DNA from 3 places in the Tatumella citrea genome. Region 3 is predicted to be linked to each of the others. Evidence: predicted binding sites of a transcription regulator. Region 3 holds the regulator's gene; each other region holds the start of a gene.
What was found. Region 3 encodes PhoB, which activates phosphate uptake and scavenging genes when phosphate is short. Its sites were predicted from a motif close to CTGTCATAAAACTGNCNNAT; they were not measured.

Region 1 (4,703 bases), 1.6 Mb from region 3:
GGCGACTGATGGTATCAGTAAAGTGTTTTTCACCTGCGATGATCATCAGGTTCTGGCCGAACTGGAACTGGCGATAGTTGCTCGCTGGGGTGACCGGGTAAATGTCAGTTTCTCATTACCCACTTGCCTGGAAGTGATGGCGGGTGGTGTTTCCAAAGGACATGCGCTGGATGAAGTTGCCCGTCGTCTGGGTTATTCCCTGCAGGACTGTATTGCTTTTGGTGACGGGATGAATGACAAAGAGATGCTGAGTATGGCCGGCAAAGGCTGCATTATGAAAAATGCCCATCAGCGCCTGACCGCTTTACTGCCGGAACTGGAAGTGATTGGCAGTAATGCAGAGGACGCCGTTCCCCATTATCTGCAAAAACTGTTTGGCTGAATGTAGCAACAACCAGCACAGAGTGTTGCTGTGCTGGTGTTGTGGGTCGGGAGAAGAAGATTATGACTGCAGGCTGAGTTGCTGCTTATGTTTCTTTTCACTGAAGGTAGTCAACAGAAGCAGTACTACCGCCAGCACACAACCGACAAGCATCACAATAAATCCGCCATCCCAGCCAAAGAAGTCAACGGTATATCCGACAATGGCGCTGGCGGCAACCGAACCGCCCAGATACCCAAACAGCCCTGTAAAGCCTGCAGCAGTTCCGGCGGCTTTCTTCGGGGCCAGTTCCAACGCATGCAGACCTATTAGCATTACCGGGCCATAGATAAGAAAACCAATTACCACCATGCAGGCCATATCAATGCCGGGATGGCCTGGCGGGTTCATCCAGTAAATCAGGGTGGCAATGGTGACCAGTGTCATGAAAAATACCCCGGTCAGTCCCCGATTGCCGCGAAACACTTTGTCGGACATCCAGCCACACAATAACGTGCCCGGAATCCCCGCATATTCATACAAGAAATAGGCCCAGGACGATTTATCCAGAGCAAAGTGTTTCACTTCTTTCAGGTAGGTTGGTGACCAGTCAAGAATCCCGTAACGCAGCAAATAGACGAACACATTGGCCAGAGCGATGTACCACAGTAAGCGATTGGGCAGAATGTACTGCATAAAGATTTGCCGCGCAGTTAACTCGACCTCATGTTGTTCATCGTAATCTACCGGATAATCATTTTTCCAGGCTTCAATCGGCGGTAACCCGCAGGATTGTGGGGTATCACGCATCAATCCATAGGCCAGTAATGCCACGAGAATAGCAACAATGGCTGGCATATAGAGTGCAGCTTTCCAGTCGTTGAACCAGGCCATGCCGAGTAAAAATAGCAGTGGTGGAATTCCACCTCCGACGTTATGTGCACAGTTCCACACCGACACAATTCCGCCGCGCTCTTTCTGTGACCACCAGTGGACCATAGTCCGTCCGCACGGCGGCCAGCCCATTCCCTGGAACCAGCCGCAGAGAAAGAGCAGTACAAACATCACCATAATTCCTGAGGTAGCCAGCGGGACAAAGCCCATTACCAGCATGACCAGCGCCGCCATAATCAGCCCGACGGGCAGAAAGACCCGGGGGTTAGAACGGTCAGAGACCGATCCCATAATAAATTTAGAAAACCCGTAAGCAATCGAAATTCCGGATAACGCAAAGCCCAGGTCTCCACGGGAAAATCCCTGCTCAATCAGATAGGGCATAGCCAGGGTAAAGTTTTTGCGCACCAGATAATAGGCGGCATAGCCGAAGAAGATTCCGATAAAGATTTGCCAGCGCAGGCGGCGATATAATGCATCTGCCTTTGCCGGATCGGCAGGCGAGATATGGGGCGCGGGTTTAAAAATACTCAGCATGAAAGTCCCTCCGGGAGATGATTTCCTTTAAATGCGTCACCGGGACTGAATGCCGGATCAGCTCCCGGGGCTTGATACCGGGCATAGAGTAGCGTTCATGAGAGTAATTACTTTGACTGAGTGCACATATGTTACAAATTTATGACAATTTATGTTTATTTATGAATTTTACGCAGGAAGAGTGTTGCCGGTGCAGAACTGTCAGCAGGCTCTGCGACAGAACAGAAGAAACCGCAGACCCGCGGCTGTCAGTAATTGTCGTGTCGCAGTAAGAACGGAGCAGTTAACCGGAAATATTTTTCTGAGCCGCTGGCCGTGAAGCATCGCGGACAAACGGTAGCTGATCACAGGCATGCTGGCGTGCAGAGCGGATAAAGGCATCAATCACCGGCTGGCGTTGTTCACCGTCACGCACGGCTGCATACAACCGGGACCATAATCCTTCGCCGGGGGTTTTGGTCACAATAAGCTGCTGACGCTCAAAACTTTCCACTACCCAGTGCGGCAGGGCAGCAATACCCATTTTCGCGGCCACCATCTGTATCAACAACAGCGTATTATCCACACTCTTCAGTTCCGGGTTGATACCCGCAGGCTGTAAAAAATGCCGCCATATATCAAGGCGTTGTCTCTGAACGGGATAAATCAACAGTGTTTCGCCAGCCAGATCTTCCGGAGTAATCAGCGCTTTTGTTGCCAACGGATGATCTGGTGCCATCACCAGCCGCACCTCAAAATCGAAGAGTGGTGAGTAATGTAAACCGCTACGTGGCAGGATATCGGAAGTTAAAACAATATCCAGTTCACCTTGCTGCAGTCCTGGCTGAGGATCAAACGTCACTCCGGATTTAAAATCAACCGACACCTGAGGCCAGTTGCTGCGGAAAATATTCAGTGCCGGGGTCAGCCACTGAATACAGCTATGGCATTCAATGGCAATCCGCAGATTGGTCTGATGAGGTTCATGGCAGGACTGTAATGCCTGTTGGATCTGCGGCAGGATCTGTTCGGCCAGTTGCAATAAAATTTCACCCTGCGGAGTAAATTGCAGTGGCTGGCTTTTACGGACAAATAAGCGGAAACCTAGGCGCTGCTCAAGATCACTGAACTGATGAGAGAGCGCGGATTGCGTCTGATGTAATTGTGCTGCTGCACCTGCCAGTGATCCCGTAGTCCTGAGAGCCTGTAGCGTCTTCAGGTGCTTAATCTCGATCATGAGAGACCTTCATAGTGATATTGAATAATTTGCGCTTGTGGATAGTACACTACCTGCTGAATATAGATGTGTAAACATCTGGACGGCTAAACATCTGAAAAAACCTTTTCAGAAAGCCGTGAGTGCTGGCAGGCCACATGATGATTTTCCCCGTTGCACGCCAGGATTGAGGCAGATGTCCCTTAGGTCTTTTTACTGAAAGGAATTGAATGCCATGACCATTCTGAATCATACATTAGGATTTCCTCGTGTCGGTCTGCAGCGTGAACTGAAGAAGGCTCTGGAAAGTTACTGGGCAGGTAAGTGCGGGGTGCAGGAATTGCTGGATACTGGCCGCCGGTTACGTGCCAGGCACTGGCAACAGCAGAAAGAAGCAGGAGTCGACCTGGTGCCGGTCGGTGATTTCGCCTGGTATGACCATATACTGACTACCAGCCTGATGCTTGGAAATATCCCCGCCCGGCATCGTAATGCCGATGATTCAGTAGACCTGGATACTCTGTTTCGGATTGGCAGGGGACGCGCACCCACCGGAGAGCCTGCTGCGGCAGCGGAAATGACCAAGTGGTTTAATACCAATTATCACTATATTGTACCCGAATTCAGCCAGGGTCAGACCTTCAGCCTGGCCTGGACACAGTTGCTTGATGAGGTGGATGAAGCGCTGGCACTGGGTCATCGCGTCAAACCGGTGCTGACGGGACCGGTGACTTATCTGTGGCTCGGGAAAGTCAAAGGGGCGACCTTTGACCGGTTAACTCTGCTTCCGGAAATAGTGCCTGTGTATCAGCAACTGCTGGCTGAGCTGGCAAAACGGGGTATTGAATGGGTGCAGATTGATGAGCCGGTTTTGTCTCTGGAGCTGCCTGCAGAGTGGCTGAATGCCTTTAAGTTCACCTACCAGGCTCTGCAGGGAGCTCCGCGACTGTTACTCACCAGCTATTTTGACAGCATTGGTCAGAATTTGTCGGTAATCAGGGAGTTGCCGGTCCAGGGGCTGCATGTCGATCTGGTCCACGGGCATGATGATATTTTGCGACTGAATGAGCAATTACCTGAGGAGTGGTTACTGTCAGTCGGGGTGATTAATGGTCGCAATGTATGGCGGGCTGATCTCAGTCGTTGGTATCAAAGGTTGCAGCCGTTGGTAGCGCAGCGTCAGCAGCTATGGATTGGGACATCCTGCTCTTTACTGCATAGCCCGATAGATTTGTGCAGTGAAACCCGGCTGGATGATGAAGTAAAAAGCTGGTTCTCGTTTGCTTTGCAAAAATGTGGCGAGTTGTCACTGTTGCGCGACGCGCTGAATCATCAGGATCCGGCTTCTCTGGAAGCATGGAGTGCGCCAATCCGCGCCCGTGAGCAATCTTCCCGCGTTCATAACAGTCAGGTCTCTGCCAGACTCAGGGCGGTCACGGCGAATGACAGCCAGCGGCAGCATGACTACCTGACACGTGCCAAAGCACAACAGGCCAGGTTTTCTCTCCCAGCCTGGCCAACCACAACCATTGGCTCCTTCCCGCAGACCAGTGAAATTCGTGGGTTGCGTCTGAACTTTAAACAGGGGCGGCTGGACGGAACCAGCTATCGCACAGGGATTGCTGGCCATATCCGCCAGGCTATCGCTGAGCAGGAACGGCTGGGGCTGGATGTCCTGGTGCATGGCGAAGCTGAACGCAACGATATGGTGGAATA
Region 2 (4,703 bases), 1.4 Mb from region 3:
CCTGACACAGTTCTGACAGATATTTCCGGGGGAAATCCCGATCCCTCGATGCTGCTTCCTTTGCAGACCTTTCTCAGTGCCGTCAATACCACTCCACGCCTGTATGGTGAATCGGTGATCAATCCCGGCCTTGAAAAATTTGGTCAGCACTGGTTTGCCCCGGTCGTTCCTGAACAATTCGGGCTGACGCTTACCCATGGCACTGTCGATACGTTAGAACGCCTGCTCAGCGGGTTTATTAACAAAGACGAACAGGTGGCCGTGGAAGACCCTTGTTTTCTGGGCAGCAAGAGTACTCTGCTCAGCCTTGGTGTGAAACCTGTAGCCATCAGTATGGATAACCAGGGAATCAGACCCGAAGAACTGCGAAATGCATTATCTTCCGGTGCCCAGGGGGTCATCATTACTGCACGGGCTCATAACCCCACTGGCTTTAGTCTCTCTTCCCGGCGGGCCGCCGAAATCCGAGAAATTCTGGCCCAATACCCGCAGGTTATGATCATTATTGATGATCACTTTTCTCTCATCTCTTGCCGTGAATATCATAATGTTATTCCAGACAGTAGCCGGTACTGGGCAGTCATCCGTTCATTTTCTAAATTTTTAGGACCTGATTTCAGAATGGCTCTGGTCGCCAGTGACCAGGATACGTCATTGCGCCTGAAACATCGTCTTGCCTCCGGTACCCATTGGGTAAGTCACTTACTGCAGGATATTGCTGAAGCGGCACTCACCAGCCAGCAGAGCAGCCAACAGTTCAACACCGCTCGCCAGCACTACCGCGATAAGAGAGAGTTTTTTATCCGGGAGCTGAATAAACACGGATTAAGTTATTGCGAGGACGGGGATGGTATCAATGTCTGGCTCTCTTTTGCTTTTCCCTGTGAACCGGTCATTGATGGCATGAAAAACAGAGGGTGGATCATCCGTAACGGTAATGATTTCTCAGTCGGTAATCATCGCAGTGGCATACGCTTAACACTCACCACACTTTCTGAGGAACAGATAACAAAACTTGCAGCAGATCTTGCGGTTATCATCAGGCAGGTGGAATGAAAAATTAAAGCAAGTGCTTACTAACATAAGCCCGGTGTCAGAGGATAGCCTTCGGTGTTAAAAAGGTCATAACTCTGTAAGCCGTGATTATCTCACTGTTAGCGTATAAAACGGCGGGACAAGTGCGAGTGAGATATCATCGCACTTCCGGTCACTTCAGTAACTACAACGCCTCTGCACAGGCTGCTGCCGAACTCCATGCCCACTGGAAGTTATAACCTCCCAGCCAGCCAGTCACGTCTACTACTTCACCGATAAAATAGAGCCCGGGAACCTCGCGGGCTTCCATGGTACGCGAAGAGAGCTGGTCGGTATCGACGCCCCCCAGAGTGACTTCGGCGGTCCGGTAGCCTTCGGTTCCGTTGGGCTGTACTTTCCAATAGGTTAGCTGCTCTACCAGTTGCTGCTGCTGTTTGTGGTTCAGCTGCTTTAAGGTTAACTCCGGGACTATCTGTAACTGTTGCAGGGTTTCGGTTAAACGCTTTGGTAATACTTTGGCGAGGCTGTTTTTCAGGCTCAGATTAGGGTGAGCAGTGCGCTGAATATTGAGAAATTCTGCCAGATCCATTTCCGGAAACAGATTGATTGTTAACCATTCACCTGGCTGCCAGTAGCTGGAAATTTGCAACATAGAAGGCCCGGACAATCCGCGGTGGGTGAATAACATCGCTTCTTTAAACAGAGTTCCTTGTTGCGCGGTTACCGTCACCGGCAGTGCCACACCGGAAAGAGTCTGTAGCTGTTCCAGCAATGGTTTATGCAGAGTAAATGGCACCAGTGCCGCACGGGTCGGAAATACCCGTAATCCAAACTGTTCAGCTATCTTATAACCCCAGGGTGTTGCCCCAAGACCTGGCATCGACAGCCCTCCGGAAGCGATAACAAGTTTGCGAGCACTCACTTCATTTCCGTTAACGTTTAACCGGTATTCCCCCTGTTCGTCACGTTCAGTGGCAAGGATCTCGCTGCGCAGCCGCAAAGTCACCTGGCCTTTCTGGCATTCCGCCAACAGCAAATCAACGATTTGCTGAGCAGAGTCATCGCAGAACAGTTGCCCCAACGTTTTTTCATGCCAGGCAATACCGTGTTTTCCCACCAGCTCAATAAAATCCCACTGTGTATAGCGAGCAAGTGCTGACTTACAAAAATGAGGGTTATGCGACAGGTAGGCGGCAGGCTCGGTATACAGATTAGTGAAGTTACAACGCCCGCCCCCGGACATCAGGATTTTACGGCCAGCTTTTTTGCCGTTATCCAGCACCAGGACTTTCAGACCTCGCTGCCCGGCCTGAGCGGCACAGAACAGTCCGGCAGCACCGGCACCCACCACAATAACGTCAAACTTTTCCATATTGCCCCCGCCCGAAAAACGGCTGATTGTAGAGATATGCGTTGCCGGACTCCAGACTGAAAATTTATCAGCCAACCGTCACCTTGCATAACATTATAATTTTTAAGTATTTTTAAAATGAAACTTTCATGAATTTGTCACATAACTGCAAAAAAAAAGAGATTTTCCTTTCCTGAATGGACATCTCTCGCTGATAATGCGCGGGGTTCATGTCCTCAAAAAATGGCGTAACGTTTATGCTTCATCTTTTTGCTGGTATCGATTTAAGTACTGGCCTACTACTGGTAGTTGCTCTGCTGTTTGTTTTGTTTTACGAAGCAATCAACGGATTTCATGATACCGCTAATGCTGTTGCCACGGTAATTTATACCCGGGCGATGCGCGCGCAACTGGCTGTTGCAATGGCGGGGATCTTTAACTTTTTGGGAGTGCTGTTAGGTGGTCTGAGCGTAGCTTACGCTATTGTTCATATGCTGCCGACAGATCTGCTGCTGAATGTAGGTTCTGCCCATGGCCTGGCCATGGTGTTCTCTATGTTACTGGCGGCAATTATCTGGAACCTGGGCACCTGGTATTTTGGTCTGCCTGCATCCAGTTCCCATACTTTGATTGGAGCGATTATCGGCATTGCGCTGACCAATGCCCTGGTCACCGGCACTTCGCTGGTTGACGCCCTGAATATTCCGAAAGTTATCAACGTATTTATGTCACTGATTCTGTCACCGCTGATTGGTATGGCTCTGGCAGGCGCATTAATTTATCTGCTGCGCAAATACTGGAACGGGACGCGTAAACGTTCGCGGGTCCATATGACGCCGGCAGAACGGGAAAAAATTGATGGCAAGAAAAAGCCGCCTTTCTGGACCCGTATTGCGCTGATTGTTTCTGCCATTGGTGTGAGTTATTCGCACGGTGCTAATGACGGGCAGAAAGGTATCGGCCTGATTATGCTGGTACTGATTGGTGTCGCCCCTGCCGGATTCGTCGTTAATATGAATTCTTCAGGATACGATATCGCCCGCACCCGCGATGCGGTAGAACATCTGGATCAGTACTACCAGCAGAACAGCCAGTCATTGCAGTCGATCATCGCTCCGACAGTCACTCCGGCAGCAATAGCGACTCCGGTGGAAGAGTTCCACTGCAGTAATGAGCGGGCACTGGAAGCAGTGGCACATGCACAGACAATGCTGACTAATCTCAGCAGTTATGACGAGCTGAGTGTCGAAAAACGTTCCCAGATGCGTCGCCTGTTGCTGTGTATTTCTGATACTGCCGATAAGGTTGCATCGTTACCGCAGACCAGCAGTCAGGACCGTAAATTCCTGGGCGATTTACGCCATGATTTACTCGGTACTGTTGAGTATGCTCCGGTGTGGATTATCTTTGCGGTCGCGCTGGCACTTTCTGTCGGGACTATGGTGGGATGGCGTCGTGTTGCTACTACTATCGGTGAAAAAATCGGTAAGAAAGGCATGACCTACGGTCAGGGGATGGCGGCGCAGGTCACTGCAGCGGCTTCTATCGGGATTGCCAGTTACACCGGTATGCCGGTCTCGACCACCCATATCCTGTCATCTTCCGTGGCCGGAACCATGCTGGTCGATGGCGGTGGTTTGCAGGGCAAAACCATCAAGAACATCGCGATGGCATGGGTACTCACTCTGCCGGTTTCGATTCTGTTATCTGCCGGACTGTACTGGATTTCTCTGCATATTATCCACTAATCGTACAGTATCGCTGACTAAAGGCTGTCCTGATGGACAGCCTTTTTTATTATCAGCCGGCAATATCGTTCTGCGCGTAGTAATCCCAGGCTGCCTGCATTCCCGCACCCTGCGGCGTCGAAAACCCCTGCCGGTGCAATACCGCTTCCAGAGCACTCAACGTTTGCATGACGCACTGAGTACGCGCGTTATAACCCATGGTGCCAATACGCCATACTTTGCCTACCAACGGGCCAAACGAAGTACCAATCTCGATGCCGAAATCCTGCAACATACTGTTCCTGACCGCCAAATCATTGACGCCTTCAGGAATCATCACTCCCAGGACATTATTCATTTTATGGGAGATATCACCGAACAGCTCAAGCCCCATCGACCGGACACCGCGTAACATGGCTTCGCCATGCTGCTGATGGCGGGCAATGCATTGCTCCAGCCCTTCTTCAAGAATAATCCGTGCACATTCCCGTGCGCCATATAACGCACTGGTGGCCTCGGTATGGTGATTAAGCCGCTCACTGCTCCAGTAATCCATGATCATCCCCATATCGAAATAATTGGAGTAGATC
Region 3 (4,703 bases):
GAAGCGCTGGAAGTTCAGCCCCGAAAGCTGTTCGGTGATTCGTAATTTATCCTGAATTTTGTCGGCGACGATAACATTATCCTCGCAACGCGCCAGTTCAACCCGTGGAGGTTGTAATTTGCCATTATGCTGGCCACGCGCTCTGTTCTGGCTCCAGAATGCCCGCCATGCCTGACCTTTAATCTCAAATTCGACTTCCGCCAGACACTCGCTGGTTCCGCGTGACATCAGTTCATTCTGGGTCGGTGTGACCGGGCCCAGGCGTGGCGTCTGATGGTAGAGTGCCAGACAAATAGCATCCAGCAGGGTGGTCTTACCGGCTCCGGTATCACCGGTGATGGCAAACAGACCGTTGCCGGCAAACGGTGGCTGACGAAAATCGATCATCCACTCGCCGCGCAGAGCATTCAGGTTTTTGAACCGCAGGCTTAGTATTTTCATTCGTTGTCCTGCTCCTGTCCGGCGTGTTGTACCTGTTCCAGCGTCTGCAGATAAAGGGTCAGTAGTCGCTGGCGATCATCTTCTGACAGTTGTTGTTCCAGCTCAAGGCGGCGCAGAAATACATCTTCTGCGGTGAGTTCATTGAGCGTTTCGTTCTCCATCCGCTGAATGCCTGCCGTCGAGCGTTCACGACTGCGGCGTAGCAGTAACACTTCTGCAGGTTTGCCTGACACCAGGGTTTCGATGCGTTGTTGCAAGTCACTGAGATAGTCCTGTTGCGTGACTTCAATATCCAGCCATACCGGCCGGCCACTGTCATCGGCAGTCAGTGCATTGATTTGTGTTTCTATCTCTTCCAGTGAACCTCTCAGGGTTTGCATGGGCTGGAAACAAGGAACAGGCAGAGTAGTTACTGTGAGTGGCTGGCCGGGGCCACATTCTACCAGGCAGACGCTTTTCTCCTTACCTGGTTCATCGAAACTGAGTGCAATGGGTGATCCGCTGTAGCGGATGTGTGGTTGCCCGCCGACCTGTTGCGGGCGATGAATATGTCCCAGGGCGATATAATCCGCGGGAGGGAACGCTGATGCCGGAAATGCATCCAGGCTGCCGATATAGATATCCCGTACCGACTCACTGCTGCGGGAACCCAGCGCGGTCAGATGTCCGGTGGCAATAACCGGCAGTTCAGGTTGACCCAGTTCATCCCGCAAACCAAGCGCGCCGTCATAGCATTGCCGGTAATGATCGGTGATCGCCTGTAACAGGTTTTGTTGTTTCTGCTGGCTGTCCAGACCGGCCTGACTCAACTGAATATCCCGGGGACGCAGATAGGGGATGGCACAGAGTACCGCCGCAGGCTGCTGTTGCTTATCGCGGAGAATAACCAGTTGATTACTAATGTCAGTCCCGGCACTGGCGATAACCCGGGTGTTCAGGCACGCAAGTAATTCCCGTGATTCGTTAAGCATGGCAACTGAGTCGTGATTACCGGCCAGAATAACCAACTGGCAACCTGTCTGTTGTAACGAGACCACAAAGTGGTTGTAGATTTCCCTGGCATAACTGGGTGGCGAACCGGTATCAAAAATATCACCTGCGACTATCAGGGCATCGACCTGGTGGTCGGTAATTTGTTGCAATAACCAGTCGAGAAAAGACTGATGTTCATAAGCCCTGCTACGGGTATAAAAAAACTGACCCAAATGCCAGTCAGAAGTATGGATAATTTTCATAATGTTCCCGGTTTCACCCTGCTGCACGCAGTATACCTGTTACCGGCTCCCGGATAAAAAAAGAGTGGCTTGTCCGGATTTGTATTACAGGATGGCCACTGGCACAGTACGGTTAGCAAAAATCAATAAATTTTTATGACATGTTCTCAGAAAATAAGCTGGCATTTATTCATAAAACTGTCATAAAACTGACTCATAATGGCGCCGCAACTTCGGAAATACCCGAAGATATTCGCTGGAGAAACAATGGCTAAACGCATTCTGGTCGTAGAAGATGAGGCTCCGATTCGCGAAATGTTATGTTTCGTGCTGGAGCAGAATGACTATCATCCCATCGAAGCTGAGGATTATGACAGCGCAGTAAAAAAACTGATTGAACCCTGGCCCGATCTGATATTACTGGACTGGATGTTACCTGGTGGTAGTGGTATTCAGTTTATCCGTTATCTGAAAAAAGAAGCGATGACCCGGGATATTCCGGTCGTGATGTTGACGGCCAAAGGGGAAGAGGAAGATCGGGTTCGCGGGCTGGATGCTGGCGCCGATGACTATATGACCAAACCTTTTTCGCCGAAGGAACTGATCGCCAGGATAAAAGCGGTGATTCGTCGTATTTCGCCGACGGCAGATGATGAGCTGATTGATATTCAGGGGCTAACGCTGGACCCGACCTCGCACCGGGTTATGTCCGGAGAAACTCCGGTAGAAATGGGACCAACTGAATATAAATTACTGCATTTCTTTATGACTCACCCGGAACGCGTTTACAGCAGAGAACAATTGCTGAATCATGTCTGGGGAACTAATGTGTATGTTGAAGACCGGACGGTAGATGTTCATATCCGTCGTCTGCGTAAGGCACTTGAAGTCACAGGCCATGAGCGTATGGTACAAACAGTCCGTGGTACAGGATATCGTTTCTCTGCCCGTTTCTGAATGGAGTGTCACTCGTGCTGGACAAACTTTCGTGGCGCACCCTGATATCTGAATTTCTGCTTGCCTGCCTGGCCGGTGGTGTGGCTGGGTTACTGACCCGGCAACTGGCCTGGTGCCTGCTGCTGGCGGTTGTCTTATTACTTTTCTGGCATTTCTTCCAACTAATGCGTTTATCACACTGGCTGTGGGTCGACAGGACCATGACTCCGCCAACCGGTAAAGGCAGTTGGGAACCTCTGTTTCATGGCTTATTTCTGATGCAGGTGCGCAACCGGCGGCGACGCGGAGAGTTGCGTAATCTGATTAAACGCTTTCGCAGTGGTGCAGAATCGCTGCCTGACGGGCTGATCCTGACCACCGAAGAGGGCAATATTTTTTGGTGCAACGGGCTGGCACAACAATATCTGGGTTTACGCTGGCCGGAGGATAACGGGCAAAATATCCTCAACCTGCTGCGTTATCCTGAGTTTTCCCGCTATCTGCAGGCTAAAAATTTCGAAACTCCTTTGACCCAGCTACTGAATAACGGGCATCACATGGAGTTCAGGATTATGCCCTACAGCGAAGGGCAGTGGCTGATCAGCGCCAGAGATATGACGCAGATGCGGCAGCTGGAAAATATGCGGCGCCACTTTTTCGCTAATGTCAGCCATGAACTGCGTACCCCATTGACGGTTATCCAGGGTTATCTGGAAATGATGGAAGACAATCAGCTGAATGATAAAGTCTATTTCAAAGCTGTGGGGACTATGCAGGAACAGTCGCGGCGCATGGAAGGGCTGGTTAAACAGCTGATGACGCTAACGCGTATCGAAGCAGCACCTGCACTGAATATGAAAGAGATAGTTGATGTTCCGGCAATGTTACATATGCTGCAACAGGAAGCCGAAACTCTTAGTCAGGGCCGACAAAAAATCACTTTTTCTATAGATGAAAAGCTACGGATATACGGCAACGATGAGCAGTTACGCAGCGCTATCTCCAACCTAATCTATAACTCAGTCAACCATACCCCCGAAAAAACCCATATTGATATTGTCTGGAAACGCTCTGTTGAGGGAGCATATTTTTCGGTATCCGATGATGGCCCGGGGATTGCTGCTGAACATATCCCGCGTCTCACCGAACGTTTCTATCGGGTAGATAAAGCCAGATCACGTAATACCGGCGGCAGTGGTCTGGGACTGGCGATTGTGAAACATGCTCTGGGGCATCATGGTGCCCGGTTATCTATCACCAGTGAACCTGATCACTGTACCTGCTTTAGTTTTTCTCTGGCTGCACGGATGATTGTTCCGGGGAATGCTGCCATTCCTGTGACCAGCCAATAGCTGACAGTCACCGCAGTACGTTCTCTGCGGTGACTGTGTTCCCACTGATTTATCCCGTAACTGAGATTGCCGGTCGCTTTCGGACTACAGATGAAATAAATTCATTACGAATGAATTATATTCAATTGTCAGGCTGATTTTCTCATGCCACCCTGAAAAAATCACAATTTAGCCGTCTGGATGGCTTAAACAGATCTGCCGGTCACCTCCGGCATCAGGAGAGTAATTATGCAAAGAGCTGAGGCACCGTTTCGCGCCGATATTGTCGGGAGTTTTCTGCGACCCGAAGCGATAAAACAGGCACGGATACAATTTTCGGCAGGAAGTCTCGATGCCGAAGGGTTGCGTAAAGCTGAAAACGCAGCGATTCGTGATGTGGTTGAGCAGCAGCAGGCTGCGGGCTTAAAGGTGGTGACCGATGGTGAGTTTCGCCGCGCCTGGTGGCATTTTGATTTTTTTGACGGGCTGGAAGGGGTTGAACCTTTTGAATCTGACCACGGCATTCAGTTTAACGGAGTGCAAACTAAAGCCCGTGGTGTTCGGGTAACCGGGAAACTGGGGTTTGGTGAACATCCTATGCTGGAGGACTTTCGTTTCCTGCAGAGCGTTGCCGGTAAAAGCGTGGCGAAGATGACTATCCCCAGCCCGAGCGTGCTGCATTTCCGTGGCGGGCGCAAATATATTGATGAAAGCGTCTATCCTGATCTGGCTGAATATTTCGATGATCTGGCCACGACCTGGCGTGATGCGATTCGTGCCT

Region 1: glpT (glycerol-3-phosphate transporter) is a predicted target of PhoB. The motif match lies at 1,921-1,940, and genes of this name have one in related genera.
Region 2: pitA (inorganic phosphate transporter PitA) is a predicted target of PhoB. The motif match lies at 2,531-2,550, and genes of this name have one in related genera.

What each region holds. Positions count from the first base shown of each region.
Region 1 covers NZ_CP015579.1:3,957,055-3,961,757, reverse strand. The annotation lists gene yigL (sugar/pyridoxal phosphate phosphatase YigL) at 1-382, shown strand, start outside; gene glpT (glycerol-3-phosphate transporter) at 443-1,792, opposite strand; gene metR (HTH-type transcriptional regulator MetR) at 2,076-3,008, opposite strand; gene metE (5-methyltetrahydropteroyltriglutamate--homocysteine S-methyltransferase) at 3,223-4,703, shown strand, end outside.
Region 2 covers NZ_CP015579.1:4,124,980-4,129,682, forward strand. The annotation lists gene A7K98_RS19560 (aminotransferase class I/II-fold pyridoxal phosphate-dependent enzyme) at 1-1,056, shown strand, start outside; gene A7K98_RS19565 (BaiN/RdsA family NAD(P)/FAD-dependent oxidoreductase) at 1,220-2,407, opposite strand; gene pitA (inorganic phosphate transporter PitA) at 2,644-4,134, shown strand; gene A7K98_RS19575 (pyridoxal-phosphate-dependent aminotransferase family protein) at 4,187-4,703, opposite strand, start outside.
Region 3 covers NZ_CP015579.1:1,086,762-1,091,464, forward strand. The annotation lists gene A7K98_RS05180 (AAA family ATPase) at 1-441, opposite strand, end outside; gene sbcD (exonuclease subunit SbcD) at 438-1,676, opposite strand; gene phoB (phosphate response regulator transcription factor PhoB) at 1,923-2,612, shown strand; gene phoR (phosphate regulon sensor histidine kinase PhoR) at 2,627-3,943, shown strand; gene A7K98_RS05200 (cobalamin-independent methionine synthase II family protein) at 4,172-4,703, shown strand, end outside.